3 regions of the Bacillus sp. M13(2017) genome follow, and region 2 is predicted to be linked to each of the others. Evidence: riboswitches for the same ligand, from Rfam matches in the RefSeq annotation. Region 2 holds a riboswitch; each other region holds the start of a gene.
The links. A riboswitch is a leader RNA that binds a small molecule or an ion and turns the genes downstream of it on or off. The one in region 2 is predicted to bind S-adenosylmethionine.

Region 1 (11,717 bases), on a different contig from region 2:
TTCTTCACGTACAGGAGATCCCGTATATATTACTTTTTCTTTCGGTAAATGTTTCGCTGCTTCTTCAAATGTAACAAATATTTTCGAAGCAAAACGAAGCGCAATTTTATTTGCTAGTCCTGGCGTCATATCAGATTCATGTAATAAAACTGGTACTCTATTTAGCCATCCTCCAATTACGACTGGTACAGATACGAAACCGCCTTTTGAAAAAATCACATCTGGTTTTAGTTTTCGAATCCTTACATACGCATCCATAACACCCTTCATTACAAGAAAAGGATCTTTTATATTTTTCAAATCAAAATAACGACGTAGCTTTCCACTCGAAATACTATAGTAGGGAATGCCTTCCTTTTCTATAATCGTTTTCTCAATACCTTGATGAGAACCAATATAAGAGATATCCCAGTTGTCTTCCTGTAAATATGGGATAATGGCTAAATTAGGTGTTACATGTCCTGCCGAACCGCCACCTGTAAAGACTATTTTCTTCATACGTCTCCCCCTTCAAGACTATAATACACTAAAATATCTTGCCTCAGGGTGAGAAAATACCATAGCCGTTACGGATGCTTCTGGCTCCATCATGAATCCTTCTGTTAATGAAATACCTATTTCCTCTGGATGAATTAAGCGAAATAGCTTTTCTTGATCTGCAAGTTCTGGACACGCTGGATAACCAAATGACACACGTATTCCTCTATATTTCGTACGGAAACGTTCTTCCATCGTCAGTTCAGGTGAGTCCGGAATGCCCCAGCGATCACGAATGAGCATATGTGTTTTTTCAGCAAGTCCTTCTGCTAATTCAAGCGCTAACGATTGAATGGCATGACTACGTAAGTAATCACCTTTCCCCTTCCACTCTTCAGCAATGTCCCGAACTCCTTCCCCAACCGTAACAGATAAGAAAGCAACATAGTCCATCTCATCTCCAATTGGGCGCAAATAATCACTTAAAGTACGATAGGGGGCCTTTCCTTGTCTAGGGAATGTGAAACGCTCTATAACACGTGTATGATCTTCTGGATCATATATTACAATGTTTTGTCCGTCGCTTTGCGCTGGGAAAAATTGATACACTGCTTTCGGCTTTAACCAAGATTGTCCTTCCTGCAATAATTCATCTATTAAATCATTTAATTCATGCGCTCTCTTATCTCCCTCTTTCAAAAGCTTCTTCACATTTCCTTTTAATCCAAGGTGATGCCCAAGTAGCATTTGTCTATTTAAAAATGGGGCGAGATGAAGGGCCGGAATATCGCGTAATACAATTCGTTTTGTTGAATCAGGCACGATAACTTCAGCCTTCGGTAATAGCTCAATTACTGCTGGAATTTCTACTTTCTTCTCCTCTTTTTTTACGATATGAAGATGACGTTCTTTTTTATCCTGTTTCATCTTCTCACGCTCTTCTTCTTTTTGAAGCTTATTAATAATATCGAGCCCCGTCATCGCATCACTCGCATAACAAACGAGCCCTTTATATGATGGTGAAATCCGATTATCTGTAAACTTTCTCGTTAACGCTGCACCACCTACAACAATGGGCACATCAATATTTGCTGCTTTTAAATCTTCAGCAGTCGTTACCATTTGTTGCGCTGATTTTACTAATAAACCTGAAAGACCTATAATGTCTGGCTTCTTTTCTTGTACTTCTTGAACAATTCGATCCGAACGTACATTAATTCCTAAATTAATAATCTCATATCCGTTATTCGCTAAAATAATTTCAACGAGATTTTTCCCAATATCATGCACGTCACCTTTTACAGTTGCTAATAACACTTTCCCTTTTTTCGCACTATCACTAGATTCCATATGTGGCTCTAAATAGCTTACAGCGGCTTTCATACTTTCGGCACTTTGCAATACTTCAGCAACAATAAGTTCATTATTATTAAATAGTCGTCCTACCTCGTCCATCCCTGTCATAAGCGGACCGTTAATAATATCAAGAGGTTTTCTTCCTTCTTCAAGTGCAAGACTTAAATCCTCGTGTAATCCTTGTTTCGTACCTTCTACAATATAATTTGCTAGTCTTTCATCAAGCGTTAACGTTTCTTGCACAACGACATCTTTCTTTTTAGCAACTCGGTAAAAATTTGTAAATTCTTCCAATGTCTCTTTCGTCGTTTCAAACAGTAATGCATCTGCAAGTCGTTTTTCTTCCTCTGGAATCGACGCATAGCGTTCTAATTTTTCCGTATTCACAATCGCGTAATCTAATCCTGCTTTCGTAGCATGGTATAAAAAAACTGAATTTAATACTTCACGTCCAGCCGGTGGTAAACCAAATGATATGTTACTTACACCTAAAATCGTTAAACACTCTGGTAACGCTTCTTTAATAAGGCGAATTCCTTCTATAGTCGCTGCCGCTGAACCAATATATTCTTCATCACCTGTCCCTACTGGAAACACAAGTGCATCAAAAATAATATCTGACGGGCGTATTCCATACTTCTTTGTAAGTAATTCATAGCTTCTTTTCGCAATTTCTATCTTTCGTTCCGCACTAACCGCCATACCGTCTTCATCAATTGTTCCTACAACTATAGCGGCACCATACTTCTGAAGAAGCGGTGTCACTTTTTTAAATCGTTCTTCTCCATCTTCTAAATTAATTGAATTAATAACAGCTTTTCCTTGAATATAAGTAAGAGCTCGCTCCATCACATTTTCATCTGTTGAATCAATCATAATCGGTACTTTTAAAACTTTCGTAACTTCTGCTAAGAAGTTTTCCATATCTTCTATTTCATCGCGATCAGGATCTGCCATACAAATGTCAATAATATGAGCATTTTTCTTCACTTGCGCTCTTGCCACTTCAGCAGCCTCTTCAAATTTCCCTTCTGCTACTAATCGTTTAAATTTACGTGACCCAATAACATTCGTTCTTTCACCCACAAATAACGGTCTCATAGACTCATCATATTGCAGTGCTTCTAATCCACTAACTCCATGTCCTTCTCTCTCATGATGGTCACGAGGCTTAAGAGGTGCTAGCGCGGATTTCATTGCTTTTATATGTTCTGGTGTCGTGCCACAACAACCACCAATAATATTAACCCATCCTTCTTCAGCAAATCGCTTCACCTTTTCAGCAAGAGAAGATGGAGATTCATGGTAATGTCCATCTTCATCAGGAAGACCTGCATTTGGATAACAAGAAATGTAACACTCCGATAAATCAGATAGTGAACGAATATGGTCCCTCATAAACTCCGGACCAGTCGCACAGTTTAACCCAACAGATAATGGTTTCATATGTTCTACTGATAAATAAAAAGCTTCAATTGTTTGCCCAGCCAGAGTCGTTCCCATTGGCTCAATCGTTCCTGAAATCATAATAGGAACCGTTTTTTTCAGTTCTTCAAATGCAGCTTGAATTCCAATATAAGCTGCTTTCACGTTACGCATATCTTGACTCGTCTCAACGAGTAATACATCAACTTCTCCTTTTAATAATCCTCGTGCTTGCCTTGTATAAGCCTCAATCAATTCTTCAAAAGTCACACCACCAGTAACACTAATTGCTTTCGTTGTTGGTCCCATCGCTCCCGCAACATATACTTCCTTCCCGCTTTCTTTAACAGCTTGCTTCGCCAAAAGTGCTGCCTTTTCATTTAGTTCTTCATCTAAATGAGACAGCTCATAATCACTTAGTACAATATTCGTTGCCCCAAATGTATTTGTTTCAATAATATCCGCTCCAGCTTCAATATAAGCTTTATGAATCTTTAAAATAACGTCTGGTCTTGTTTCTACTAAATATTCATTACAGCCCTCGTACTCTTCCCCTCCGAAATCTTCAGCAGTTAAATCCTCTTGCTGAATCATTGTCCCCATTGCACCATCTAATATTAAAATGCTATTTTTTAATTTTTCTTCTATACACTTCATCAATTAATACCTTCTTTCACTTCTTGCTTTTCTCTTACATATTTAACAAGATGTTCTGTAATTTCATACTTTAAAAATGGTGTAATAAGATAAATACCATTAAAATATTTCATCGCTGCGTCAATCAATTCTTGTGAAATGCGAATCCCTTCCTCAATTGCTGCCTCTTTCGTTTCATGTCCATCCATTCTCTCTCTTATTTCTTCAGGAAGAGTAATACCCGGCACCTCAAAATGAAGAAAATCTGCATTCCGCTTACTTACTAACGGCATAATTCCAATAAAAATAGGTTGTTCCAAATGCTTTGTCGCTTCATACACTTCTTCAATTAACTTGATATCATAAATTGGCTGAGTTAAAAAATACTCCGCTCCAGCATCTATTTTTCGTTCCATCCGCTTAACCGCTGCTTTTAAGTGCCTTACATGAGGATTAAATGCGCCGCCTACAGAAAACCTTGTCGCCGGTCCAATTGATTTCCCTAAAATTGAACGTCCACCGTTCATTTCTTTAATCATTTTAATAAGCTCAATAGAGGATAAATCATATACAGAAGTGGCACCGGGAAAATCACCAACGCGCGCTGGATCACCAGTTAAAGCTAACACTTCTTCCATCCCTAACGCCGATAAACCTAACAAATGAGATTGTAGTCCAATGACGTTATGATCTCTACACGTTAAATGCGTCAATACCGGGATATCATGCTTCGTTAATAACGCACCCATTGCCATATTAGAAACACGAGGTGATGCTAATGAATTATCTGCTAGAGTAATAGCATCTGCTCCCGCTCTTTTTAACGCTCTTGCTCCTTCAAAAAAACGCTGTGTATCTAACGTTTTCGGTGGATCTAATTCCACTACAACTGTCGTTTGTTTTTTCGCTTTCTCTGCTAGAGTGACGTGAGCCTTCGAGCGTTTCTCATGCGTATGAACGACTTTCGGCCTTTGAATCGTGTCTTTTTCTATTACAGGGGTAATATTCGCAACAGCGCGCTTCATACTTTGAATATGTTCTGGAGTCGTACCACAACAACCACCCAATAACCGAATACCTTGCTCAATAAATCTCGGTGTCATCGCTTCGAAATAAGCTGGGCTTCCCTCATATACGTAACGTCCCTCCACATAATTCGGGAGACCTGCATTTGGGTATGCTGATAAATAGCCATTTTGCGGAATCGATATCATTTTGAAAGCTTCCGTCATATGAAGCGGCCCTAGTTGACAATTCAATCCAACAACATTTGCACCGTAATCTATAAGTTGCTTTAATATTTCATTGACATCATTTCCATTTTGAGTCGTACCTGCTTCATGTAACGCTAATTGAGCAACAATTGGAATATTCGTTTGCTTACGCAATACTTTAACGGCATGAAGTAATTCAAATTCATCGTAAAAAGTTTCTAATAGTAATCCATCAACCTGTTCTTCTAGTAAAGCCTCCGCCTGTTCAAGTAACATAAACTCTCTTTCCATATCAGTCGTTGTAACAGCTCCGATATGTTTCATACCACCGATTGTTCCTAAAATTGCATTTTTATCTGCCACAGATGCTTTCGCCAGTTTTACTGCCGCTCTATTAATTTCTGTAACTTGATTTTCTAAACCATACATACGTAATTTCGCCTCATTTGCTCCATACGTATTCGTTTGAATTACATCTGCTCCAGCAGCTACATATTGTTTATGAATTGATATAATTAAGTCTGGATCAGATACATTCAATTCTTCAAAACTACTTTGCAAACCATGTGAATGCAATAACGTCCCAACCGCACCATCACCTATTACAATTCCTTTTGATAATAAATCTAGTAATTTCACGAATCTCCCTCATTTCTATCAATATAAAAAACCCCTCTTCACTTTGAAGAGGGGGACATAATCGTTCCTCCTCTTATTATGCAAAACATTCGTTTTGCAGGTATTAGCACCGTTTCAAACATTTCGTTTGAAGGTTGCCGGGTTTCACAGGGCCTTTCCCTCCACCGCTCTCAATAAGAGTTGTCTTTATTATTTTATTTATGTAGCTAAAAGGAAATGTGTTCCCCTTTTAACAATGTTTGTTAATTTTTTATAAATTTAGCATGCACAAAAGTAAAAGTCAATGACAATTGCGGAAAAATAAAAATTATTTAAAATAAAGTTGCAATTCAATTATCTTTTGTTGTAAAGTTAAAAACATAATAAAAATTTCATACGAACATTCTTATCTAGAGAGGTAGAGGGACTGGCCCTGTGACGCCTCAGCAACCATTAACATTTTGTTAATAAGGTGCTAATTCCAGCAAATTGTGAAAGATTTGACAGATGAGAAGAAGACTCTATTTAAACCGAAAGCCTTCTTCTTAGAAGGCTTTTTTTATTTTATATTCACTTAATGTTTCAATTTAAAAAGGAGGAATTTTCACATGTCAACAATCGAAACAAAACTAGCACAAATCGGAAATCGCAGTGAAACTAAAACTGGAACGGTTAATCCACCAGTTTATTTCTCAACCGCTTATCGTCACGAAGGAATTGGTAAATCTACTGGCTTTGACTATTCACGAACTGGCAATCCAACTCGCGGTCTTTTAGAACGGGCGATCGCAGACTTAGAATATGGCGAACAAGGTTATGCCTGTAGTTCAGGGATGGCGGCTGTTCTCCTCGTCCTTTCTCTATTCCGCTCTGGAGACGAACTTATTGTATCTGAAGATTTATACGGGGGAACGTATCGATTATTTTCTGAGCATGAAAAAAAGTGGAATGTTCGATGTAGATACGTAAATACACAGTCTATTAAACAAATTGAGCAAGCTATCACAACTGAAGTGAAGGCTATTTTCATAGAAACTCCAACTAATCCATTAATGCAAGTTACTGATATTGCTGCTGTCGCAACTGTCGCGAAAAGGCACGGACTACTTCTTATTGTAGACAACACATTCTACACACCTTATATACAGCAACCATTAACAGAAGGTGCTGACATTGTACTTCATAGCGCAACGAAATATTTAGGGGGACATAACGATGTACTAAGCGGGCTTGTCGTTGCAAAAGGAAAGGAACTTTGCGAGGAAATCGCTCATTATCATAATGCATCAGGTGCAGTTTTAAGTCCATTTGACTCATGGTTATTAATTCGCGGTATGAAAACGTTAGCGCTTCGCATGAGACAACACGAAGAAAATGCGAAAGCAGTTGTTGCGTATTTAAACGATGAAGACGGGGTAACAGATGTATTTTATCCAGGAAGAGGCGGCATGATTTCATTCCGCCTTAAAGATGAAGCTTGGATTAATCCATTCTTACAGTCTTTATCCTTAATTACATTTGCCGAAAGTCTTGGTGGTGTAGAAAGTTTAATGACTTATCCAGCAACGCAAACACATGCTGATATTCCTGAAGAAATTAGAACAGCAAACGGCGTATGTAATCGTCTTCTTCGATTCTCAGTTGGCATTGAAAATAGTAACGATTTAATTCAAGACTTAAAGCAAGCTATTAAACTCGTAAAAGAAGGTGTAAGAATATGAGCTATTCTATAGATACACTCTTACTACACAACCAATATAAACATGACTCGCAAACAGGCGCTGTGAACGTTCCTATTTATAACACATCAACTTTTCACCAGTTTGATGTAGATACGTTCGGAAAATATGACTATAGCAGGTCAGGAAACCCAACTCGTGAAGCTCTTGAAGATATCATTGCTTTATTAGAAGGCGGAACAAAAGGATTCGCCTTTGCATCAGGCATTGCAGCGATTTCCACTGCATTCCTCCTTCTTTCACAAGGTGATCACGTACTCATTTCTGAAGATGTATACGGAGGCACTTACCGAGTGATAACTGAGGTACTCTCCCGTTACGGTGTTTCACATACATTTGTTGATATGACCAATTTAGAAGAAATAAAACAAAACATTAAACCAAATACAAAGCTCTTTTATGTAGAAACACCTTCTAACCCACTTTTAAAAGTGACAGATATTCGCGAGGTTTCTAAACTCGCAAAGTCTATTGGCGCTCTTACTTTTGTTGATAATACATTTTTGACACCACTATTCCAAAAACCATTTGAACTTGGAGCTGATGTAGTTCTTCATAGTGCTACAAAATTTATTGCTGGTCATAGTGATGTTACTGCCGGATTAGCAGTAGTAAAAGATGCAGAACTCGCTCAAAAGCTTGGATTTTTACAAAATGCATTCGGTGCTATTTTAGGGCCTCAAGATTGTTCTCTCGTACTTCGCGGTCTAAAAACATTACATGTACGCCTCGAGCATTCAGCTAAAAATGCCAATAAAATTGCACATTATTTACAAGAGCACGCTAAAGTACAAAATGTCTATTATCCGGGATTACAAACACATCTCGGATTTGATATTCAACAATCTCAAGCAACATCAGCTGGCGCGGTCTTGTCGTTTACTTTGCAGTCTGAAGATGCACTCCGCCAATTTTTATCAAAAGTAAAATTACCTGTTTTTGCAGTTAGTTTAGGAGCTGTAGAGTCTATTCTTTCTTATCCAGCAAAAATGTCACATGCAGCACTGTCGCAAGAAGCTCGTGATGAAAGAGGAATCTCTAATTCATTACTTCGGTTATCAGTCGGTCTTGAAAATGTTAACGATTTAATATCCGATTTTGAAAATGCCCTTTCTTATGTAGAAGAACCTATAAATGCATAGAGAAAAAAGAAGATATGAGATTAGGTTTTCATATCTTCTTTTTATGCGGTTTAGTTATATTCATTTGAATTTCTTCTTTTCTTATAGTCCATAAAAAAATAAAAGTATATCATCTATTTCTAAATAATGGATTAATTGATATATTAAGAAATGAACAGGGGTGAAAATAATGGTTACTTGTGCAGATATTTTAATCGTTATCGATTTACAAAATGGCGTATGTTATAGCGGAGAGCATTTATTTGATTTACAGAACTTACTAACAAAAGTAAATAAAAGAATTTCTTCATACAGAAAATTAAATAAACCAATCCTTTTTGTTCAACATTGTGATGATGATTTAGTACCCGAGAAAGAACTTTGGACTATTCATACCGATCTAGATGTTCAAGAACAAGATTTTTTTGTAAGAAAAACACATGCAAATTCATTTTATAAAACAAACTTAAAAGAAATTTTAGATCAATTATCTGTAAATCGCATTGAATTTTGTGGTGCCCAAACAGAGTACTGTATGGATGCTACGATTAAGTTTGCCCACGGGCTGGGATACGAAAACTTTATGGAACAGAAAACAACCTCTACGTTGAATAATCCTTTTATGTCCGCAAAAGAGACAATTGATTTTTACGAGAACATATGGAATCACAGATTTTTAACGTTGCTAAAAGATGAATTTTAGAATAAATGACTACTGACTTGATTATCCTAAGATTTATCAGCCGTAATCAAATATTTCATTATCACCATAAAGAAGCGAATTACATTCAGCTTCTTTTCTTTTAACCTGTTTTATATTCTATATATATCATTATAATTCCTTTGTCATATTATTTTAAAAATTTAGTATATTCATTTGAAAGAATAAGAAAATCATGATAAAATTGTGTTACAAATATATTTATATCTTTCAATTTTTAAAACGCATCGAAATTTTCACCCAAAAATGTCATTTTACAAAAACGTGCTAATTTACCTATTTTATTTACATCAGGGTCTCTTTTCTTACAATTTCTTTACTTTAGGACTTTTTTTCTGCAACAACTATTTTCTTTTCTTTAAATTTTTGGTATGTATAGTATGGTATAATAGCTCACACGGAGGTGGAAAAGAACATGTTAGAAACCTTTCAAAAAGAATTAGAACTATATGAAAGTAATGCAGAATTATTAAAAGTGCTAGCTCATCCTGTTCGTTTATGTATCGTAAAAGGATTAATCGAGCGCGGTCCAAGCAACGTTTCTACAATGTATACTGGATTAAACATGCCACAATCTACAATTTCACAGCATTTAGCAAAATTAAAAAGCGCTAAAATCGTTTCTAGTGAAAGAAAAGGATTAGAAATTTATTACAAAGTAGAGAACGAAACAATAATTCAACTCGTTCGCGTATTATTAGGTTAGGGACTAATAATCGCAGAAAAAGAACGTATTCTATATTTTTTATCTCATATCTTTAATATAAATATATATCATGAGAGGAAATATATAATACTACATAAGTCGTATTAAAAAACAAGACACAGTATATACTGTGTCTTGTTTTTTATATTGTTACATACCGATCCAAATGTAAATGTTGCATATCTTTTGTATGTATAACAACATCAAACGAACTCCCTACTCCTCCATTTAAAATCATAGAACGAACTGCTCGATTTTGTTTTTGCGTTTCAGAAAAAGGATTCATATCTTGATGGCTCGTAAGCTGTTCTAATATCCCTGCAGCTAACAAGAACTCAGATTGTTTCTTATGCCATACTGCACTCATTCCTTGCATACTAAACATCTCCTTTAGCTCGTCCCAATGAATATGAGTAGTAAGATCCATTTCACCTGGATGCGCTAGTGGATTACGTATTAGCTTGTGCTGATAATACCCTCGCAAACTTCCTTCACGGTGTGCTGGATGCATCCATTCTTCTTTTGTGTATCCGTAATCAACTGTAATACATATACCTTTTTGAAACCATTTCGCAATTTCTTTTATATAATCCTCCATCACAATTGGTACTTCAAAACGTTGCCCTTCAGCAATATGAATATTATATTTCAATAAATAGCGACCAATTCTTTTATCTAACGGCCTACATACTTCCGAAAGGTTTCCTTCCTCTGTATATGTAATACGCACTTCATACAACATACCATTTCTTTTCTCAATTATTTCAACAGGAAATGCATCAAACAACTCATTCGAAAAAAGAATTCCCTCGAAAGAATCTCCCATTTCACTATAAGAGGTATAGTACGATACATTAGAAAATGAGCCAAGGTGCTCCTGCTGTAATTTTCTATGAAAAGGGCTCACTTCAATCATTGAATAGTTTAAATCAATAAAGGTTTTTGGAGATAATTGCTTCCATTCTTGTAAAACATCATAGGCAAACTTCCCTGTTCCTCCACCAATTTCACAAATATTCGGAGCAACTTCACCATTTTCAACAAGACGAATAAAAAGTTTAGCAAAAGTTTTTGCAAACACAGAGGATACGTTGCTACTTGTAAAAAAATCACCTTGTCTTCCAATCTTTTCACGTTCTTTCATATAATATCCATGACCTTCTGTATACAATACAAGGTTCATATACGTACTATATGAAATTGAATAATCCTTTTCTTTCCCCATCCATTCTCTTAAAATGAGCTCCATTCCCATAATGACTCCTTATTGTAAAAACGGATTATTTTCTTTTTCAAAGCCAATGCTTGTTTCTGGACCATGTCCACATAGCACCGCTGTTTCATCTGGTAATACAAATAATTTCTCTTCAATACTTCCAATTAATTCAGCGAAACTTCCACCAGGTAAATCTGTTCTTCCAATGCTCATTTGGAACAATACATCTCCTGAGAATACAGCATTCGCCTCTTTACTATAATAAGAAATACTTCCTGGAGAATGTCCTGGTGTCTCAAAAATTTCAAAATTAAATGATCCAATTGTTAATGTACCTTCTGCATCAATAATATGATCCGCCGGTTTTGCTGTAATACTGCGGTTCATCATAAAAATTTGAGAGCCGTTTACAGTTGCATCTCCTAACCAATCTGCTTCTTCTTTATGTACGTACACAGGAATATGAAAAGCGTCTCTTACCGCATCAA
Region 2 (11,717 bases):
AGTAGATTTATAGCGAGAAAGGTTTTTAATTTAGATGATAATCGGCAAACACCAGCCCATACATTAAACGATGGGAAAGACTATGTTCCAACAAATAAGTGGGTATTGTTTGGACATCACTTTGCAGCGATTGCTGGGGCGGGACCTTTAGTGGGACCGATTTTAGCAGCACAAATGGGATATTTACCAGGGACCATTTGGATTATTGTTGGGGTAGTTGTTGCGGGAGCTGTCCAAGATTTTGTCATTTTATTTGCTTCGATGAGACGTAATGGTAAATCGTTAGGAGAAATGATTAAAGATGAGATTGGACCTGTTACAGGACTAATTGCAATGATAGGTATTTTAGGAATTATGATTATTTTATTAGCAGTATTAGCGTTAGTCGTAGTAAAGGCACTAATCGGAAGTCCTTGGGGAATGTTTACGATAGCAGCAACGATTCCTATCGCTATTTTAATGGGAGTTTATATGCGGTATATTAGGCCTGGTCGTGTTGGAGAAGGATCAGTAATTGGTATTATCCTACTTATTTTATCTCTTGTTGGAGGACAGTATGTAGCAGAAAATCCAACACTTGCAAGTATGTTCACATTTAGTGGTGAAACAATTGCTATTATGCTTATTGTATATGGATTTATTGCATCTGCATTACCAGTTTGGATGTTATTAGCACCACGTGATTATTTAAGTACATTTTTAAAAGTCGGAACAATTGTAGGTTTAGCAATCGGTATTTTAATTGTAGCACCAGATTTACAAATGCCAGCAGTTTCAAAATTTATTGATGGAACTGGTCCTGTGTTCTCTGGAAACTTATTCCCGTTCTTATTTATTACTATTGCTTGTGGTGCAGTGTCTGGATTCCATGCTCTTGTTTCATCAGGTACGACGCCGAAGATGATTGAGCAAGAGGGACACGCACAGCCAATCGGTTATGGAGCAATGTTAATGGAGTCGTTTGTAGCAGCGATGGCGATGATTGCAGCTTGTGTATTAACACCGGGAACGTATTTTGCAATTAATAGTCCCGCAGCACTTATCGGTACAGATGTCTCGCAGGCAGCTCAAGTTATTTCCTCATGGGGATTTGCTATTACACCAAATGAACTAAAAGATCTCGCTGTAAATGTTGGAGAGCAAACGATTTTATCACGTACAGGTGGTGCGCCAACATTAGCGATAGGTATGGCATATATTTTCTCACAAGTAATAGGTGGAACGGCCATGATGGCATTTTGGTATCATTTTGCGATTCTCTTTGAAGCTCTATTCATTTTAACAACAATTGATGCCGGAACGCGTGTCGGCCGATTTATGATTCAAGATATTTTAGGGCATGTATATAAGCCATTTGGGAAAACGGATTCTACATTAGCGAATGTAATCGCTACAACATTATGTGTATTAGGGTGGGGATATTTTTTATACCAAGGGGTAATAGATCCGCTCGGTGGAATTAATACATTATGGCCACTTTTCGGTATTGCAAATCAAATGCTAGCAGGTATTGCATTATTACTTGGAACGACAATTTTGTTCAAAATGGGAAAAAAGGCGTACGTTTGGGTAACACTTATTCCAACTGTCGGGTTGCTGATTGTAACGATGACGGCGGGGTATCAAAAGCTATTTCATGAAAATCCTAAAATTGGATTTCTATCGCATGCAAAGGTATTTCAGGGAGCATTATATGAGGGGAAAGTGTTAGCGCCAGCTAAAAATGTCGCTCAAATGAAGCAAATTATTTTCAATGATTATATCGATGCAGCGCTTTGCGGAATTTTTATGATAGTTGTAATTGCTGTGTTAATTTCAGCACTTCGAATTTGGATCCAAGTATTAAGAAATAAGCCAATGCCGTTAAAAGAGGCACCATATATTCCTAGAGATGAAAGTGAGTCGAGGAACTATGCTTAAAAAGTTGTGGCAAGTATGGAGTGAAAGAAAACGCTTTATTAGTTTGCTCGTTGGGGTACCAAGTTATGAAGTATACGTAGAGCATATGAAACAACATCATCCTGAAGAAGAGGTTTTATGTCAAAAGCAGTTTTTTGCTGAGGCACAAGAAGCAAGATTTAACGCAAAGGGTGGAAAAATATCACGCTGTTGTTAATGAAAAAAGGGCGAGTTTTCGCCCTTTTTATTTTTTGCTGTTTCACGTGGAACAGCAAAAAATAAACAAAAACTTTGGGAATTAAAGGTATTTCGTATACAATAAAGTGAGGAAGGGGATAGATGGAAAAGTAGGGAGATTATTTTATGTTAAGGGACTTATTTGTAAATACAACAATTATTCTTTCCTTTATTTTTATTGGAGGACAGCTTTTAAGGGATAAGCCGTTAAAAGAAGGATTCTCTTTTTGGCAGAAATGTGTAGTCGGTATTTTTACTGGAATATTAGGTATATTGCTAATGTATTTCGGTGTTCATGTTGGTACTATCCTATTAGATTTGCGCTACTTAGCTGTCATTTTAGCCGTTATAATTGGAGGACCAATAGCAAGTACTATAACTGTAGGTATGATTTTAGTAATTAGGCTATTATTTATGGATTATTCATTAGCTTCTCAAGTGGCTTTTTATACAATCATTGCGATAGGAATAGGTAGCATCTTTCTTTCGCGTATGAGGCTTTCCTTAGGGGAAAAGTGGGTATGGTTACACACATATATTTTATCTATTCTAATCCCAGCGCTATATATATGGTTAATTAAAGACATTCAAGTAGTAGGATTATATTTCATTTCTAGTATTACTACAGGTTACATAACATTCATAAGTGCAAACTATGTTTTACAATCTAACGAGTTATTTCAAACGATGAAGCAATACGCGACGATAGATGCATTGACAAGACTAGGAAACGTAAGGCAGTTTGATTTAGAGATGAATCGTCATATTAGTAATAAGAACATGAAAAATGATCCATTTTGTTTATTGCTTATAGATATTGATCACTTTAAGTATGTAAATGATATGTATGGGCATCCTGCAGGGGACGAAGTGTTAAAACAAGTAGGATGTATTTTACGAGAAACTTCACAATTTCCGGATTTGGCTTTTCGAAAGGGTGGAGAGGAGTTTGCGCTTTTGATACCAAATATGGGATTAGCTTACGGAGTTCGTGTGGGCGAGCAAATTCGTACAGCTGTTGAAAATCACCCATTTCAATTGTTAGATGGAAAGAAAATAAAAATTACGGTTTCGGTAGGAGTTTCAGAATATGAAGAATCACCGGAGCAATTTATTCAAGCGGCGGATGATGCGTTATACTACTCGAAACGAAATGGTAGAAATAAGGTCAGCTCTGCATCTTAAAGATAAGATGACCAGAAGACATAAAGCTTATAAAAAACACTCACAGAGGCAATGTATGAACTTTGTGAGTGTTTTTTATTTATATATTAGACAAGTTCTTTTGATACAACGAATTTACGATATGCACCATGGTGAGTTGGACCTACGTATTCGTTAATTTTGAATGAGTAACGAATAGCAGCTGTGATGAATTCTTTAGCAGTTTTTACTGCTTCTTTCACAGGTTTTCCTTTTGCAAGTTCTGCTGTAATTGCAGCAGAATATGTGCAACCTGCGCCGTGTGTATTTGTAGTATCAATTTTTTCTGATTCTAAAAGATCGAATGTTTCTCCATCATATAGGACGTCGATTGCAGTTTCCGTACCAAGTTTGCTTCCACCTTTAATTAGTACGTATTTGGCACCTAAAGCGTGGATTTTCTTCGCTGCTTCTTTCATGTCCTCAAGAGAATTAATTTTCACACCGCTTAATTGGTAAGCTTCAAATAAGTTTGGCGTTACAACTAATGCCTTTGGTACAAGAACGTCACGTAAGCAATCGTTCGTTTCAGGGTGTAATGCTTCATCTGCACCTTTACATACCATAACAGGGTCAACTACTACATTTTTGAAATTGTGCTTTTCGATTGTTTCTGCAACCATTTCAATAATTTCTACTGATCCAAGCATACCTGTTTTTAAAGCGTCTACGCCAACACCTTCAATTGTTGTTTCTAATTGTGGTTTTAATGTAGAAGCTGGGATTGGAAATACGTTATGTGCCCAACCGTTATGTGGATCCATCGTTACGATTGTTGTAAGAGATGTCATTCCGTATACGCCCAGTTCTTGGAATGTTTTTAAATCTGCTTGTATACCAGCACCGCCACTTGTGTCAGAACCAGCGATAGTAAGTGTTTTATTTAATGTCATTATGAAAGCCCCCTCGAGTGATATAATGAAAACTATGTTCTCACCATTATATCAATGTTACGAATAAGTACAAAGTGAAAAGTAGATGATTTATTTTAAGAGCTATTTAAAATCTTGTATGCAGGAGACTGAGTATGTTTCGAGATAATCGTACAAATGAATTAGTTATATTAAAGGAAATTGCAGAAACATTAAATACATCAAATGATACATATCATGTATTGCAAGCTGTCCTAGAGAAATTACTAAGTGTAACAGGCTTAACGACAGGATGGATTTTTCTTGCGGATGAAAATGGGAAGTATACGAAGTTGATTGATTACCAATTACCAGAGGCACTTACATATGAAAATAAACGCCCGATGTGCGAAGGTGAGTGTTGGTGTTTACGAGGTTTTGTAGATGGGAAATTAGAAAGAGCCGTTAATATTATTGAATGTAAAAGAATTAATAATGCAATTGAATATAATTGGGGAGATACGGAGGGCATTCTGCATCATGCTACTGTTCCTTTAAAAGCTGGAGGAGAAAAATTTGGGTTGTTAAATGTTGCAAGTCCGGGTAAAACACATTTTTCGGAAGAAGAATTAGTATTACTCCAATCGGTTGCTTTCCAAATTGGTACGGCTTTAAAGCGAACAAAATTATATGAAAATGAAAAAAGAAGAGCACATTATTATGTGAAATTAGAGCGTTTCATTCAAGATTTAAAAACGATTCATAAGTTTAATGTATTACCTGAAAAGGTGGTAAATCACGTAGGTGAAGTATTTCAATGGAATCAAGTGGCGCTTTTTATTAGGGAGGAAAAAGAATTATCTTTGCGAGCGTCTTACGTTCAGGAAGAATTACAAGAGGATGTAAAAGAGGCGGCCAAGAAGGCGTTAGAGCAAGATCAACCAGTTCTAATAAAACATCAAATAGGACATAATGTACATCTAAATCGAGCTGTTATTGCTACACCAATACATATTCAAAACCATATATTTGGTGTTTTATGTGTTAGCTTGAATAATGGAGGGTTTGATGCTAATACAATAGATGTAATTCAAGCGCTGTCGAACCATGTTTCATTAATAATAGAGAGTTTAAGGCTAAACGAACAGCGTCGTGAACTTGTAAGAATGGAAGAAAGAAATCGGCTAGCAAGAGATTTACATGATTCTGTTTCGCAAAAATTATTTTCATTAACCTTCATGACAAAAGGCGCCGAGGCAGTTTTAAAAGGTAAAAATGAAAAGGTAGATCAATCTTTGCATGAGATGCGTGAACTTGCGCAAGGAGCTTTGAAAGAAATGAGGACATTAATTTGGCAGCTTCGTCCGGCAGGATTAGAAAAAGGATTATTGCCAGCTCTAAAGAAGTACGGTCAAAATTTGGGACTGAAAATAAGGGAGCAAGTTACGGGTGTTCGTGATTTACCGCGTGTAGTAGAAGAAGCTTTGTGGCGCATAGGCCAAGAAGCACTGAACAATGTAAGTAAGCATGCAGGTGTAAAAGAAGCGACGATTTATTTTACAGTGAATGAGAAAAATGTATCATTAGAAATAGTTGATGAAGGAAAGGGCTTTGTGGAAAAGAATATAAAAGAAAAGAAATCACTAGGTATGACTACGATGCGCGAAAGAGTAGAATTAGTTGGTGGAACAATTAAAATTGTAAGTGATAAGAAAAGAACAAGTGTAAAAATAAACGTACCATTATGATGTGAAAATGAGGGAAGTTCGTGAAAATAAAAGTATTGTTAGTTGATGATCATACAGTTGTTTTAAAAGGATTAGCATTTTTCTTAAGTACACAGGAAGATTTAGAGTTAGTTGGAGAAGCGAATAATGGGAAAGAAGCGTTAGTGAAAGTAGGAGAAACAAATCCTGATGTTATATTAATGGATTTATATATGCCTGAAATGGATGGTGTTGAGGCGACGGCATATATTAAAAAAGAGTATCCAAATGTGAAAGTAATTGTATTGACTAGTTTTTCTGATCAGGCGCATGTGTTACCTGCATTAAGGGCTGGAGCAAGTGGGTATATTTTAAAAGATGTAGAACCGGATCAGCTTGTTGAGGCTATTCGAAGCGCATATAAAGGTAATATTCAATTACATCCGGATATAGCAAATGCTCTTCTCTCTCAAACATTACCTGTAGAAGAAAAGGAAGAAGAACCTTCTATAGTGGATGTGCTAACAGCGAGAGAAAATGAAGTATTGCAGCTATTAGCGAAAGGGATGAGCAATAAGGAAATTGCATCTGTTTTAGTTATTACAGAAAAGACAGTTAAGGCGCATGTAAGTAGCATTTTGAGTAAGTTGAATTTATCTGATCGTACGCAAGCGGCATTATATGCAGTGAAAAATGGAATTGTATAAGACGAAAGTCGTAAGACCTAGTTCGCCTTTAGAAGGTGGACTTTTTTTATGGAAAAATACGTCTATGTGAGGAAGAAATTGTCTTGATATAAAGATAAAATATGTTGGTAAGCAACAAGACAACAATTACAGGGGATACCTTTTTGAAAGCATATAACCACATAAGAGTGAGTACTAGGAGGAATAAATAATGGCAACAGTTTTATTCGTTAAAGCAAATAACCGTCCAGCGGAACAAGCAGTTAGTGTAAAATTATATGAGGCATTTTTAGCAAACTATAAAGAAGCACATCCAAATGATACAGTAGTAGAACTTGATTTATATAAAGAAGAATTACCATATGTAGGCGTAGACATGATCAATGGTACATTCAAGGTAGGTAAAGGATTTGATTTAACAGAAGAAGAGGCAAAAGCAGTAGAAGTTGCTGATAAGTATTTAAATCAATTTCTAGAAGCTGATAAAGTTGTTTTCGGCTTCCCATTATGGAACTTAACGATTCCAGCAGTATTGCACACATATATTGATTATTTAAACCGTGCTGGTAAAACATTCAAATATACGCCAGAGGGTCCAGTTGGCCTAATCGGAGATAAGAAGATTGCATTATTAAATGCACGAGGCGGCGTATATTCAGAAGGTCCAGCAGCTGAGGTAGAAATGGCTGTTAAATATGTAGCAAGTATGATGGGCTTCTTCGGCGCAACAAACATGGAAACAGTAATTATTGAAGGACATAACCAATTCCCAGATAAAGCAGAAGAAATTATTGCTGCAGGTCTTGAAGAAGCAGCTAAAGTAGCAAGTAAATTTTAATTAAAATTATAATCGTCACTCGAAAAAACAGCATTAATGTTTACATGTTAATGCTGTTTTTTTATATTTTTAGTTCATCAGCAAGTTTTTCTAATGTATTTCGATCTTGTATATAATATGTTCGGCCTTCTTTTCTTAAATAATTTTGTTGGCAAAACTGATTTAATACATATAGAAGATGACGGTAGCTGACATTTAAATATTCCGAGGCCTCGGTATGTTTTTCTGTATAACTGTTATTTTGTTCTGTTAATAGAATAAAAGCCGCTAAACGGTTTTCGAATGGATAACTATTATTTTTAGCATAACTTTCCGTTCGGGTAATTGTTTTTTCACCGATAAATTTGCATAGTTTCTGTAGAAAGGTAGCATCTTGTAACAAAAGATGCTGACAATCTTTAAGAGGAAGCGCTAAGCATATACAATCTTCGATTACTTCCACTGTTTTCGTGACGGATTCTACGCCAATTAATCCTAATTCCCCAATGAACGAAGGTGCTTGAATAAAGTTAATTAAGGAAACCTTTCCGTTTTTGTGATTCATATATATTTTTGCTTTCCCGGAAATTAAGTAATAGAGATAAGGGAGAGCATTTCCTTCGCTACATATCATCTCTTTCGTTTGAAAAGAATGCAGCTCTACATATGGCAAGACATGAAATGAAAATAGGGTATGGAATTGATGGATTCGCATGTATTGATAAATTTCTTCCTCATTTTTGCTGATTTTCATATTTTCACCCCCCATGTATAGTATGAGATATCTCCTATTATCTTTACAAGAAGGAATGATACGATTTATGTAAATTTGTTTTTGTAGAAAAGAGAGTGTGATGAATTTATGAAAAAATATAAAACATTGTTATTTGATGTAGATGATACATTACTAGATTTCCAAAGGGCTGAAAAAGTGGCTTTACGGGTGCTTTTTGAAGAGAAGGGAATCCCTTTAACAGACGAGATAGAGGCTCGTTATAAAAAAATAAATAAAGGTCTTTGGGATGCTTTTGAAAAAGGAGAACTATCACGCAATGAAGTTGTAAATACACGATTTTCTCTGTTGTTTAAAGAGTATGGAGAAGAAGTAGATGGAATATTATTCGAAAATAATTATCGTAACTACTTAGAAGAAGGAAATCAACTCATGCAAGGTGCGTTTGAATTTATAAATCAAATTCAAGGAGAGTATGAATTGTATATAGTGACAAATGGTGTTTCTAAGACGCAAGATAAACGTTTGCGTAATGCAGGGTTACATTCATTGTTTAAAGATGTTTTTGTTTCTGAAGATACAGGTTTTCAAAAGCCGATGAAAGAGTATTTTGATTATGTTTTTGAACGGATTCCTAACTTTGCACTTGAAGAAGGGCTGATTATTGGAGATTCATTAAGCGCTGATATTAAAGGTGGATATGTAGCGGGAATTGATACTTGTTGGTTTAATCCAGAAAGAAAATTAAATGATAGTGGGATTATACCGACATATGAAGTGCATAATTTTGAAGAATTATACGCTCTATTAAAACAGTTTGTTTAATGAAAATAGATGATTCGGGTTTATTTTACATGAATCATTTTTTTCTAAGGTATTTTTCGAGTTAGTATGGAATATAATTCTTTTGTTGCTTTATATGAAACTGTTAACATTTATTTTAGAACATTCAGAAAAACTGTTTGACATTAGGAAATTATTGCTATAAAATCAACGGTAATTGCATAGTCTTATCAAGAAAAGGTGGAGGGACAGGCCCGATGAAACCTTGGCAACAGCCGTATAACGGAATTGTGCCAAATCCTGCAGGTAGTAATCCTGAGAGATAAGAAAGAGCCTTTAGAGCGTGTTTTCAAACTGCTCCTTTCTTGTTTTCAGGAAAGGGGCAGTTTTTTATTTTGTATAAAAGAAAGGAGAATGAGAGATGGGAGAATCATGGGGAAAAGGAACGATTTGTGTGCAAGGTGGCTATACGCCAAAGAATGGTGAACCACGTGTTTTACCACTTTATCAAAGCACAACGTATAAATACGATACTTCGGATGATTTAGCAGCTCTATTTAACTTAGAGGCAGAAGGATATATTTATACGCGTATTGGAAACCCTACTCTAGCCGCATTTGAGCAGAAGTTATCAGATTTAGAAGGCGGTGTAGGAGCTGTTGCAACGGCTTCTGGGCAAGCAGCTATTATGCTCGCCGTTTTAAATATTTGTAGTAGTGGGGATCATTTACTTTGTTCTTCAACGGTTTACGGGGGAACGTTTAATTTATTTGGAGTGAGTTTGCGTAAACTGGGCATTGATGTTACGTTCTTTAATCCAAATTTAACGGCAGATGAAATTACGGCGCTTGCTAATGACAAGACGAAACTTATCTATGCAGAATCGTTAGGAAATCCAGCGATGAATGTTTTAAATTTTAAAGAATTTTCAGCTGCCGCTAAAGAATTAGAGGTACCTTTTATCGTTGATAATACATTAGCAACTCCTTATTTATGCCAGGCGTTTGAACATGGGGCCAATATTATTGTTCATTCTACGACTAAATATATCGATGGGCATGCGAGCTCCTTAGGCGGTATTGTAATTGACGGTGGAAACTTTGATTGGACAAATGGGAAGTATCCTGAACTTGTTGAACCAGATCCAAGTTATCATGGTGTAAGTTACGTTCAAAACTTTGGTGCAGCAGCGTATATTGTGAAAGCACGTGTTCAGCTATTAAGAGATTATGGAAATTGTATGAGCCCATTCAATGCATATATTAGCAATATTGGCTTAGAAACATTGCATTTACGAATGGAACGTCATAGTGAAAATGCTCTTGCAGTTGCTAATTGGCTTGCTAATCATGAACGTATTGAATGGGTGAATTATCCGGGCTTAGATAGTAATGAAAATTACTCATTAGCACAACAGTATTTGAAAAAAGGTGCTAGTGGTGTTTTAACTTTCGGTATTAAAGGCGGATTAGAAGCAGCAAAAGAATTTATCGCAAATGTAAAACTAGCAACTCTCGTAACGCACGTAGCTGATGCACGAACTTGCGTTATACATCCTGCTAGTACGACGCATAGACAATTAAATGCTGAAGATCAGCGTTTAGCTGGTGTTACATCTGATTTAATTCGTTTATCGGTTGGTATAGAAGATGTTTCTGATATTATTGCAGATTTAGAAGCAGCTCTAGTTGGAGGCAAAACACATGCCGATCATAATTGATAAAGATTTACCGGCTCGCAAAGTGTTGCAAAAAGAAAATATTTTTGTAATGACGAAGGAGCGGGCAGAAACACAAGATATACGTGCTTTGAAAATTGCTATATTAAATTTAATGCCAACGAAGCAAGATACAGAGGCGCAATTACTTCGCTTAATTGGAAACACACCGTTACAATTAGATGTTCATTTGCTTCATATGGAATCACATCTATCTCGTAATGTAACGCAAGAACATTTAACAAGCTTTTATAAAACGTTTCGTGATATTGAAAATGAAAAGTTTGATGGGCTTATTATTACAGGAGCGCCAGTGGAGACCCTTGCTTTTGAAGAGGTAGATTATTGGGAAGAGCTTAAACATATTATGGAGTATTCAAAAACGAATGTAACATCTACGCTTCATATTTGCTGGGGAGCACAGGCTGGTTTGTACTATCATTATGGCGTTCCAAAGTATCCTCTTAAGGAAAAAATGTTCGGTGTGTTTGAACATGAAGTTTGCGAGCAACATGTGAAACTGTTACAAGGGTTTGATGAATTGTTTTTTGCCCCGCATTCTCGTCATACAGAAGTACGAGAGAGTGATATTAGAGAGGTGACAGAATTAACACTGTTAGCAAACTCTGAGGAAGCAGGTGTTCACCTTGTTATTGGGCAAGGAGGAAGACAAGTGTTTGCGCTTGGGCATAGTGAATATAGTTGTGACACGTTAAAGCAAGAATACGACCGGGACCGCCAAAAAGGGTTAAATATTGATGTGCCGAAAAACTATTTTAAGCATAATAATCCAAATGAGAAGCCGCTTGTACGGTGGAGGAGCCATGGGAATCTATTATTCTCTAATTGGCTGAATTATTACGTGTATCAAGAAACCCCTTATATATTGTAAAGAAAGATTGTGTAACACGTGGTAACGTTTTCCTTGTAAAGATTAACCTTTATTTTTCCGAATGTTCAAAATACATTGTTTTTCAGGTTTTTTACTCATATAATTTCATCTAAACACAATTTTTGAGGGGTGGAAAGTACTATGAAAGAAATTCAAGTTGGGTTATTAGGTCTTGGGACGGTTGGCAGTGGTG
Region 3 (7,690 bases), on a different contig from region 2:
ATTTTTCCTAATAAGAAACGCGTGTGAACATTGTTCCGCGCGTTTTTTGTCTATCTAAAAGCGTGCTGCAATGAATAGAAGATTGGGGTTATGAGTTTTAGAGGAAATAAGGGAGGAATTTAAATGTATTTACACGGCACAAGCCGAATTAATGGGCAAGGACACTTAGAAATTGGAGGGTGCGATACGACGCAGCTAGCAAAGCAATACGGAACACCACTTTATGTATACGATGAAGAGTCTATTCGAGGAAAATGCCGAGCGTTTCATCGTGCTTTTAAAGAAAGTGGTTTCTCTTATCAAGTAGCATATGCAAGCAAGGCGTTCTTGTGCATGGAGATGTGCCGATTAGCTCGTGAAGAGGATATGTCATTAGACGTTGTTTCTGGGGGAGAATTATATACTGCGCTCCAAGCAGGATTTCCGGCATCACGTATTCATTTTCATGGAAATAATAAAACAGAAGAAGAAATAGTGATGGCTCTTCAGGCGAATATCGGTTGTTTTGTCGTAGATAATTTCTTTGAATTAGAAGTTTTACACGATTTAGCGATGCAACATGGGAAATTTGTGAACATATTAATTCGTGTAACGCCTGGAGTAGAGGCGCACACACATGAATATATTACAACAGGTCAGGATGATTCGAAATTTGGATTTGGTGTTTCAAATGGTCAAGCAATGCAGGCAATTGGATTTGCTTTACAAAAATCCAATTATAATGTGCTAGGGATCCATTCACATATTGGATCGCAAATATTTGAAACAGCTGGTTTTGTTCGAGCAATTGAAGTTCTTCGCCAATTTTTAGAAGAAGTGAGAGAGCAAACAAACTATGTAGTAAAAGTGTTAAATGTAGGCGGGGGATTTGGAATACGTTACACAGAGTCAGATACACCATTAACTCTTGAGACATATGTGCGAGCTGTAACAAGTGCAGTGAGGGAACAATTTACTGTATGTGAATATCCATTGCCAGAAATATGGATTGAGCCAGGCCGTAGCATTGTAGGTGATGCTGGGACAACAATTTATACAGTTGGATCTGTGAAAGATATTCCTGGTATTCGGAAATATGTATCAGTCGATGGTGGAATGACAGATAATTTAAGACCTGCTTTATATAGTGCGCGTTATGAAGCGATGTTAGCGAATCGAGGGAATGATGAGAATGAGGAACTCGTTTCGATTGCCGGGAAATGCTGTGAGAGTGGAGACATGTTGATTTGGGATATTCATTTACCGAAAGTCGCTGCTTCTGATTTACTAGCAGTTTCCTGTACAGGAGCATACGGGTACTCGATGGCGAATAATTACAATCGGATTCGAAGACCAGCCGTTGTCTTTGCAAAAGGCGGAACATCGCAAGTAGTTGTGGAACGCGAAACATATGAAAATATTATTGGGAACGATCGCATACGTATTAAAGAGCTTGTCTAAATAGGAAAAGGAGTTGTTCGAATGGGCAATTCCTTTTTTATAAAATAAAATAATTAAAATATATCGGAAAACTAGGATTGAAAAAAATCAGAATTGTGATAAAATACAAATACAAAGCTTATCAAGAGAAGCGGAGGGAACTGGCCCGAAGAAGCTCGGCAACCTGCTTATAGAAAGCAAGGTGCTAAATCCAGCAAAATGGGATCCATTTTGAAAGATAAGGTAAAATATATTACCGAACAGTCTTTTCGAAATGGGAAAGATTTTTTTTATGAATAAAAAGGGGGGCTGTTCGCGTGAGTTTACGGGAACATTTTGATGAAGTATCCGAGAAGATTGAAGCGATGCTTGCTGATATGAAATATGGTTCAATTACAATTGTTGTGCAAGATGGAAAAGTAATTCAGTTAGAGAAAAGTGAAAAAGTACGTTTAAAGTGAAAAGCGCTGACTAGAAAAACTAGAGGCGGTTTTAACCTATTTTCATTAGGTTAAAACCGTCTTTTTGCTTTTACAGGGGGAAAAAACATGTTGACGTATGAAACGTGGGAAGAAAATGTTGTTTCGTTTTCGGAAGAAGATGAAACAAAAGGCGCGTTATCAGTATTAAATTGGGCTTATAAAGAATATAAAGATGAGGTTGTCTACGCATGTAGCTTTGGGGTGGAAGGTATGGTATTGCTGCACATTATAAACCAAGTAAATCCATCTGCTAAAGTTGTATTTTTGGATACAAATGTTCATTTTCAAGAAACGTATGAATTAATTCAAAAAGTGCGGGAACGATTTCCTTCATTGAATATTATAGAAAAACAGCCAGAACTTACACTTGATGAACAGGCGAAGTTGCATGGTGAAAAACTGTGGGAGAGCAATCCGAATCTTTGTTGTAAGATTAGAAAAATTTTACCTTTAGAAAAATCATTAGTCGTGGAAAAAGCATGGATATCGGGCTTAAGAAGGGAACAATCAGAAACACGTAAGCATACAAAGTTTATAAATCAAGATCATCGTTTTCAATCTATTAAAGTTTGTCCACTCATTCATTGGACGTGGAAAGAAGTTTGGCGATATGTATACAAACATAGCTTGCCGTATAACCCGTTGCATGATGTTGGCTATCCAAGTATTGGGTGTGAGAAATGTACGTTACCTGTAGGGGATGGTGGCGATTCAAGAGATGGTAGATGGGCTGGAAAAGTGAAAACTGAATGTGGTCTTCATTACCAATAAGATGAATCTTGAAATAAAGCTAAGAGAGGATATAGAAAAATGAGCATAGTAAACGAATTAGTAAACCGTATAGATGAGACATATGACGTATCACAAATTGAAAAAGAAATTAAATTAGACAATATTGCGTTAAGTGATTTAGAACTATTGGCGATAGGTGGATATAGCCCCCTTACTGGTTTTTTAGGGAAGGAAGATTATGATTCAGTTGTAGAAACGCTTCGTTTAGCAAATGGTAGTGTGTGGAGTATACCGATTACATTACCGGTAACAGAAAAAGTCGCAGAAAGCCTGAAGACTGGAGAGGAAGTAAAGCTTGTCAACAACGGAAATATATACGGTGTCATTCAAATAGAAGATATTTTTGTACCAGATAAAGAAAAAGAAGCGTTACTTGTATATAAAACAACGGATGAGGCTCATCCAGGAGTGAAAAAATTATATGAACGACCAAACGTTTACGTTGGAGGAACTATTATTCTAACAAAACGCTTTGAAAATAATCAATTTCCTTCTTATCATTTAGACCCAATTGAAACGAGGGAAGCATTTAAAAAACGTGGGTGGAAAACAGTGGTCGGATTTCAAACGAGAAACCCGGTACATCGTGCCCATGAGTATATTCAAAAATCTGCTCTTGAAATTGTAGATGGTCTCTTTTTAAATCCGCTCGTCGGAGAAACGAAATCGGATGATATTCCTGCTGATGTAAGAATGGAAAGCTATGAAGTACTTCTTCAAAACTATTATCCGAAAAATCGTGTCTTTTTAAGTGTATTTCCTGCTGCCATGCGTTACGCAGGACCAAGGGAAGCGATATTTCATGCGTTAGTAAGAAAGAATTTTGGATGTACCCACTTTATAGTAGGGCGTGATCATGCTGGAGTAGGAGATTATTACGGAACGTATGAAGCGCAAGAAATCTTCACAAATTTTACGATAGAAGAGTTAGGAATTACACCACTATTCTTTGAACATAGTTTTTACTGCACGAAATGTGAAGCGATGGCTTCAACGAAAACATGTCCGCACGGAAAAGAAGATCATGTTATTTTATCGGGTACGAAAGTAAGAGAATTATTAAGAAACGGTGAGATTCCGCCAAGTACATTTAGTCGTAAAGAAGTAGTGGAAGTGCTAATTAAAGGTTTGAAAAAAGAAGTAGTAACAGAATAGGGAGAGAACGAGATGGATACGAATATTACTTGGCACACAGCTTCGGTTTCAAAAGATGAGAGAAGAGTGAAGAATGGACATCATAGTTTTGTAATTTGGTTTACTGGTTTATCAGCTTCGGGTAAATCTACAGTAGCGAATGCGGTCGCTCGTAAACTTTTTGAAAAGAATATTGGAAATTATGTGTTGGATGGGGATAACATTCGCCACGGTTTAAATAAAGACTTAGGATTTTCTGAAAGTGATCGCATGGAAAATATAAGACGTATTGGCGAAGTGGCAAAGTTATTTGTAGATCAAGGAGCAGTTGTCCTTACAGCATTTATTTCACCATTTCGAGTAGACCGCAAACAAGTAAGAGATTTATTAGAGGCAGATGAATTTATTGAAATTTTTGTGAAGTGTCCGATTGAACAGTGTGAGAAACGTGATCCGAAAGGACTTTATAAAAAGGCAAGGAAAGGTGATATTAAGGATTTCACAGGTATTGATTCGCCTTATGAAGAGCCAGAGCAAGCGGAATTAATTGTAGAAACGCACAAATATTCTATTGAAGAATGTGCAGAACAAATCGTGAAGTACTTACAAGAGCGTAGTTTTATATAGGGGGATAAACAATGAGTTATGAAAAAGTATGGGCTAACAATGAAAAATTAAATCAGACCGAGAAAAATAAATTAGAAAAAGATGGCTTAGAAATTTTCAATGATATTCCTTACTATGCGGAAAATGGTTTCAAATCTATTCCGAAAGAAGAGTGGGATGCCTTTAAATGGGCAGGCTTGTATTTACAAAGACCGAAAGAAGCTGGTTATTTTATGATGCGGGTAAATATTCCGTCGGGGATTATTACAAATGCACAGGCAGAAGTACTTGCTTCTATCGCTGAAGATTATGGACGTGATGTAATAGATATTACGACGAGACAGGCGATTCAGTTTCACTGGTTAGAAATTCAGCAAATTCCAGATATTTTTAAAAGATTAGCAAGAGTTGGGTTATCTTCAGCGGGGGCTTGTGGTGATATAACGCGGAATATTACAGGTAATCCGCTTGCTGGCATTGATGCAAATGAACTATTCGATACAACGCATATTGTAAAAGAAGTATATGATTACTTCCAACATAATGAAGAGTTTTCTAACTTGCCACGCAAATTTAAAATGTCTATTAGTTCTAATATTTATAATTCAGCAAACGCAGAAATTAACTGTGTTGCATTTACGCCTGCAACGAAAGAAATAGATGGTGAGAAAAAAGTTGGTTTTCATATAAAAGTAGGTGGAGGATTATCAGCTCGACCGTATTTAGCTGATGAATTAGATGTATTCGTTTTACCAGAAGAAGTGAAGGCGGTGGCGATTGCAATTGCTACTATATTCCGTGATTTTGGATATCGTGAAAAACGTCATTTAGCTCGGTTGAAATTTCTTGTTGCGGACTGGGGAGCAGAGAAATTTAAAGAGAAACTAATAGAGTATACAGGGCCTTTACAAAGTAAAGGGGAAAGTGCACTCAAAGGATGGAATGCAGGCTATTTTTATGGTGTTCAAGACCAAAAACAAAAGGGATTAAAATATGTAGGTTTTAATGTACCGGTAGGTCGTTTACATGCAGAAGAAATGTTTGAGATTGCAAGAATTGCAAAGCGATATGGAAATGGACAAATTCGTACATGTAACTCGCAAAACTTCATTATTCCGAACGTTCCTCCGGAAAATGTAAAAGGATTACTTAGTGAACCGCTGTTTGAAGCGATATCTGCTAGCCCGAAATCATTTATTGGTTATGCGGTTTCATGTACCGGTATTGAATATTGTAATCTTGCACTAGTAGAAACGAAAGAAAGATTAAGAAAAATTGCAGAATACTTAGATACACAAATTGCACTCGATGTTCCAGTTCGAATTCATATGGTAGGCTGCCCGAATTCATGTGGTCAACGTCAAATTGCTGACATTGGGTTACAAGGGGTGAAAATGAAAACGAAGGAAAAAGGCATTGTTGAAGCGTTTGAAATATACGTAGGTGGAACATTGTTAGATGGCGGTGCCTACAATCAAAAGTTAAAAGGAAAAATAGATGGCGAGGATCTACCTGATGTACTCGCATCATTTATAAGTTATTTCAAAGAGAACAAATTACCAGCCGAAACATTTTATGATTTTGTAGGTCGTGTTGGTATAGAGACATTACAAATAGCGTTAAATAACGTGTTAGAAGAAGTAATAGCGTCTTAGGAGGGGCAATATGGATTTATATCGATTTGAAGCGGTATTAGTGAGTAGCATTGTTCCAATTGTTGTTGTTGCTGAAAGTGAAGAACAGGCATTTAAGATGGCGGAGATGGAGCTTGAAAAACATTTTTTACCGTTACCAGAGGTAAAGGAGATTGCTTTATTTGAAAAAAAGAAGATTCGAAAAAGCGCGGCCTTTGTTATTCATGAGTAAGGAACATTGAAATATGAAGAAATGAAAACTTCCATTCATATATAAGGATGGAAGTTTCACTTTAATAGTAGAAATGAGGAGAGATGATGGGGAAGGTTTATATTGTTGGAGCGGGTCCTGGTGATCCAGATTTAATTACTGTTAAAGGATTGAAATGTATTGAGAAGGCAGATGTTATTTTATACGACCGTCTTGTGAATAAAGAGCTGCTTTCACACGCAAAGCCTGACGCGGATTTGATTTATTGCGGGAAACTCCCGAATTATCACACGATGAAGCAAGAAACAATTAATATATTTCTTATTAAGTATGCGAAAAAAGGAAAAGTTGTAACAAGGCTTAAGGGCGGCGATCCATTTGTGTTTGGTAGAGGGGGAGAAGAAGCCGAAGCATTAGCAAAGCAAGGTGTACCATTTGAAATCGTCCCAGGTATTTCGTCTGGAATAGCCGCACCTGCTTATGCTGGTATTCCAGTGACGCACCGTGATGCAAGTGCAAGTTTTGCTATTGTGACTGGGCATAGGAAAGAAGGTGCTGAAGAAGAAGTGAAATGGGAAAGTTTAGCGAAAGGTGTAGAGACTTTAGCGGTATATATGGGGGTTAGTAATTTGCTCTACATATGTGAGCAACTTATGAAGCATGGAAAAGATAAAAGTACGCCAGCTGCTATTATTGAGCAGGGGACGACGTCTATGCAGCGCACAGTTGTTGGAACGTTAGGGACAATTGTAGATGTTGCGAAAAAAGAGCAAATTCAAAATCCGAGCATGATTGTAATTGGAGAAGTTGTCCGTTTTAGAGAAAAAATTCATTGGTTTGAGAAGCAGACAGAAAATGCTTATCAAGTAAGTGGAGTGTTGTAAAATGAAAGCCGTTTTATATATATGTCATGGAAGTCGTTTGAAGACAGCGAAAGAAGAGGCGATTCAATTTATTACATCGTGTATGAGCCGTATAGAAGCGACTATTCAAGAAGTTTGTTTTTTAGAGTTAGCGAATCCTTCTATTGAAGATGGTTTTCGTACATGTGTGAAGCGTGGGGCCACAGAGATTATTGCTATCCCTGTTTTTTTATTAGCGGCAGGTCATGTGAAGAAAGATATTCCGTTTGAATTGGTAAAGCTCAAGAATCAATATCCAAATGTTAAAGTGACGTATGGTAATCCGTTTGGTGTATCAGAAACACTTGTTAAATCGGTGTATAGCGGAAGTGGCATCGAACAGGAAGATAAAAATGAAGTGACGTTACTTCTCGTTGCAAGAGGGAGTGGTGATCCTGAAGTATTAAGAGATATAAACTGGATTGCTTCTTTATTTCAAACAAAAGAGAAGGTTAAAAAAGTAGAAGTTTGTTATTTAGCGGCTGCAGATCCAAAATTTGAGGAGAAGTT

Region 1: it holds a riboswitch for S-adenosylmethionine, as region 2 does, so the genes downstream of both, metI (cystathionine gamma-synthase/O-acetylhomoserine thiolyase) here and CGQ22_RS26880 (bifunctional O-acetylhomoserine aminocarboxypropyltransferase/cysteine synthase) in region 2, are expected to answer to the same signal.
Region 3: it holds a riboswitch for S-adenosylmethionine, as region 2 does, so the genes downstream of both, CGQ22_RS17500 (YezD family protein) here and CGQ22_RS26880 (bifunctional O-acetylhomoserine aminocarboxypropyltransferase/cysteine synthase) in region 2, are expected to answer to the same signal.

Annotation. Positions count from the first base shown of each region.
Region 1 is NZ_KZ268500.1:581,655-593,371, reverse strand. Features, by position in the region: gene murG (undecaprenyldiphospho-muramoylpentapeptide beta-N-acetylglucosaminyltransferase) at 1-498, opposite strand, end outside; gene metH (methionine synthase) at 517-3,915, opposite strand; gene CGQ22_RS03340 (bifunctional homocysteine S-methyltransferase/methylenetetrahydrofolate reductase) at 3,915-5,747, opposite strand; SAM riboswitch class I at 5,818-5,927, opposite strand; SAM riboswitch class I at 6,130-6,240, shown strand; gene metI (cystathionine gamma-synthase/O-acetylhomoserine thiolyase) at 6,335-7,447, shown strand; gene metC (cystathionine beta-lyase) at 7,444-8,607, shown strand; gene CGQ22_RS03325 (cysteine hydrolase family protein) at 8,777-9,289, shown strand; gene CGQ22_RS03320 (ArsR/SmtB family transcription factor) at 9,723-10,013, shown strand; gene CGQ22_RS03315 (class I SAM-dependent methyltransferase) at 10,156-11,268, opposite strand; gene CGQ22_RS03310 (MBL fold metallo-hydrolase) at 11,278-11,717, opposite strand, start outside.
Region 2 is NZ_KZ268516.1:87,435-99,151, forward strand. Features, by position in the region: gene cstA (carbon starvation protein CstA) at 1-1,920, shown strand, start outside; gene CGQ22_RS26840 (YbdD/YjiX family protein) at 1,913-2,116, shown strand; gene CGQ22_RS26845 (GGDEF domain-containing protein) at 2,263-3,321, shown strand; gene pdxK (pyridoxine/pyridoxal/pyridoxamine kinase) at 3,408-4,232, opposite strand; gene CGQ22_RS26855 (GAF domain-containing sensor histidine kinase) at 4,367-5,938, shown strand; gene CGQ22_RS26860 (response regulator) at 5,959-6,603, shown strand; gene CGQ22_RS26865 (FMN-dependent NADH-azoreductase) at 6,794-7,420, shown strand; gene CGQ22_RS26870 (transcriptional regulator YeiL) at 7,482-8,153, opposite strand; gene CGQ22_RS26875 (YjjG family noncanonical pyrimidine nucleotidase) at 8,262-8,957, shown strand; SAM riboswitch class I at 9,140-9,244, shown strand; gene CGQ22_RS26880 (bifunctional O-acetylhomoserine aminocarboxypropyltransferase/cysteine synthase) at 9,337-10,635, shown strand; gene metA (homoserine O-acetyltransferase MetA) at 10,619-11,524, shown strand; gene CGQ22_RS26890 (homoserine dehydrogenase) at 11,666-11,717, shown strand, end outside.
Region 3 is NZ_KZ268506.1:145,588-153,277, forward strand. Features, by position in the region: gene lysA (diaminopimelate decarboxylase) at 124-1,440, shown strand; SAM riboswitch class I at 1,556-1,664, shown strand; gene CGQ22_RS17500 (YezD family protein) at 1,737-1,880, shown strand; gene CGQ22_RS17505 (phosphoadenylyl-sulfate reductase) at 1,968-2,672, shown strand; gene sat (sulfate adenylyltransferase) at 2,712-3,848, shown strand; gene cysC (adenylyl-sulfate kinase) at 3,861-4,454, shown strand; gene CGQ22_RS17520 (nitrite/sulfite reductase) at 4,466-6,088, shown strand; gene CGQ22_RS17525 (DUF3906 family protein) at 6,099-6,299, shown strand; gene cobA (uroporphyrinogen-III C-methyltransferase) at 6,386-7,162, shown strand; gene CGQ22_RS17535 (sirohydrochlorin chelatase) at 7,164-7,690, shown strand, end outside.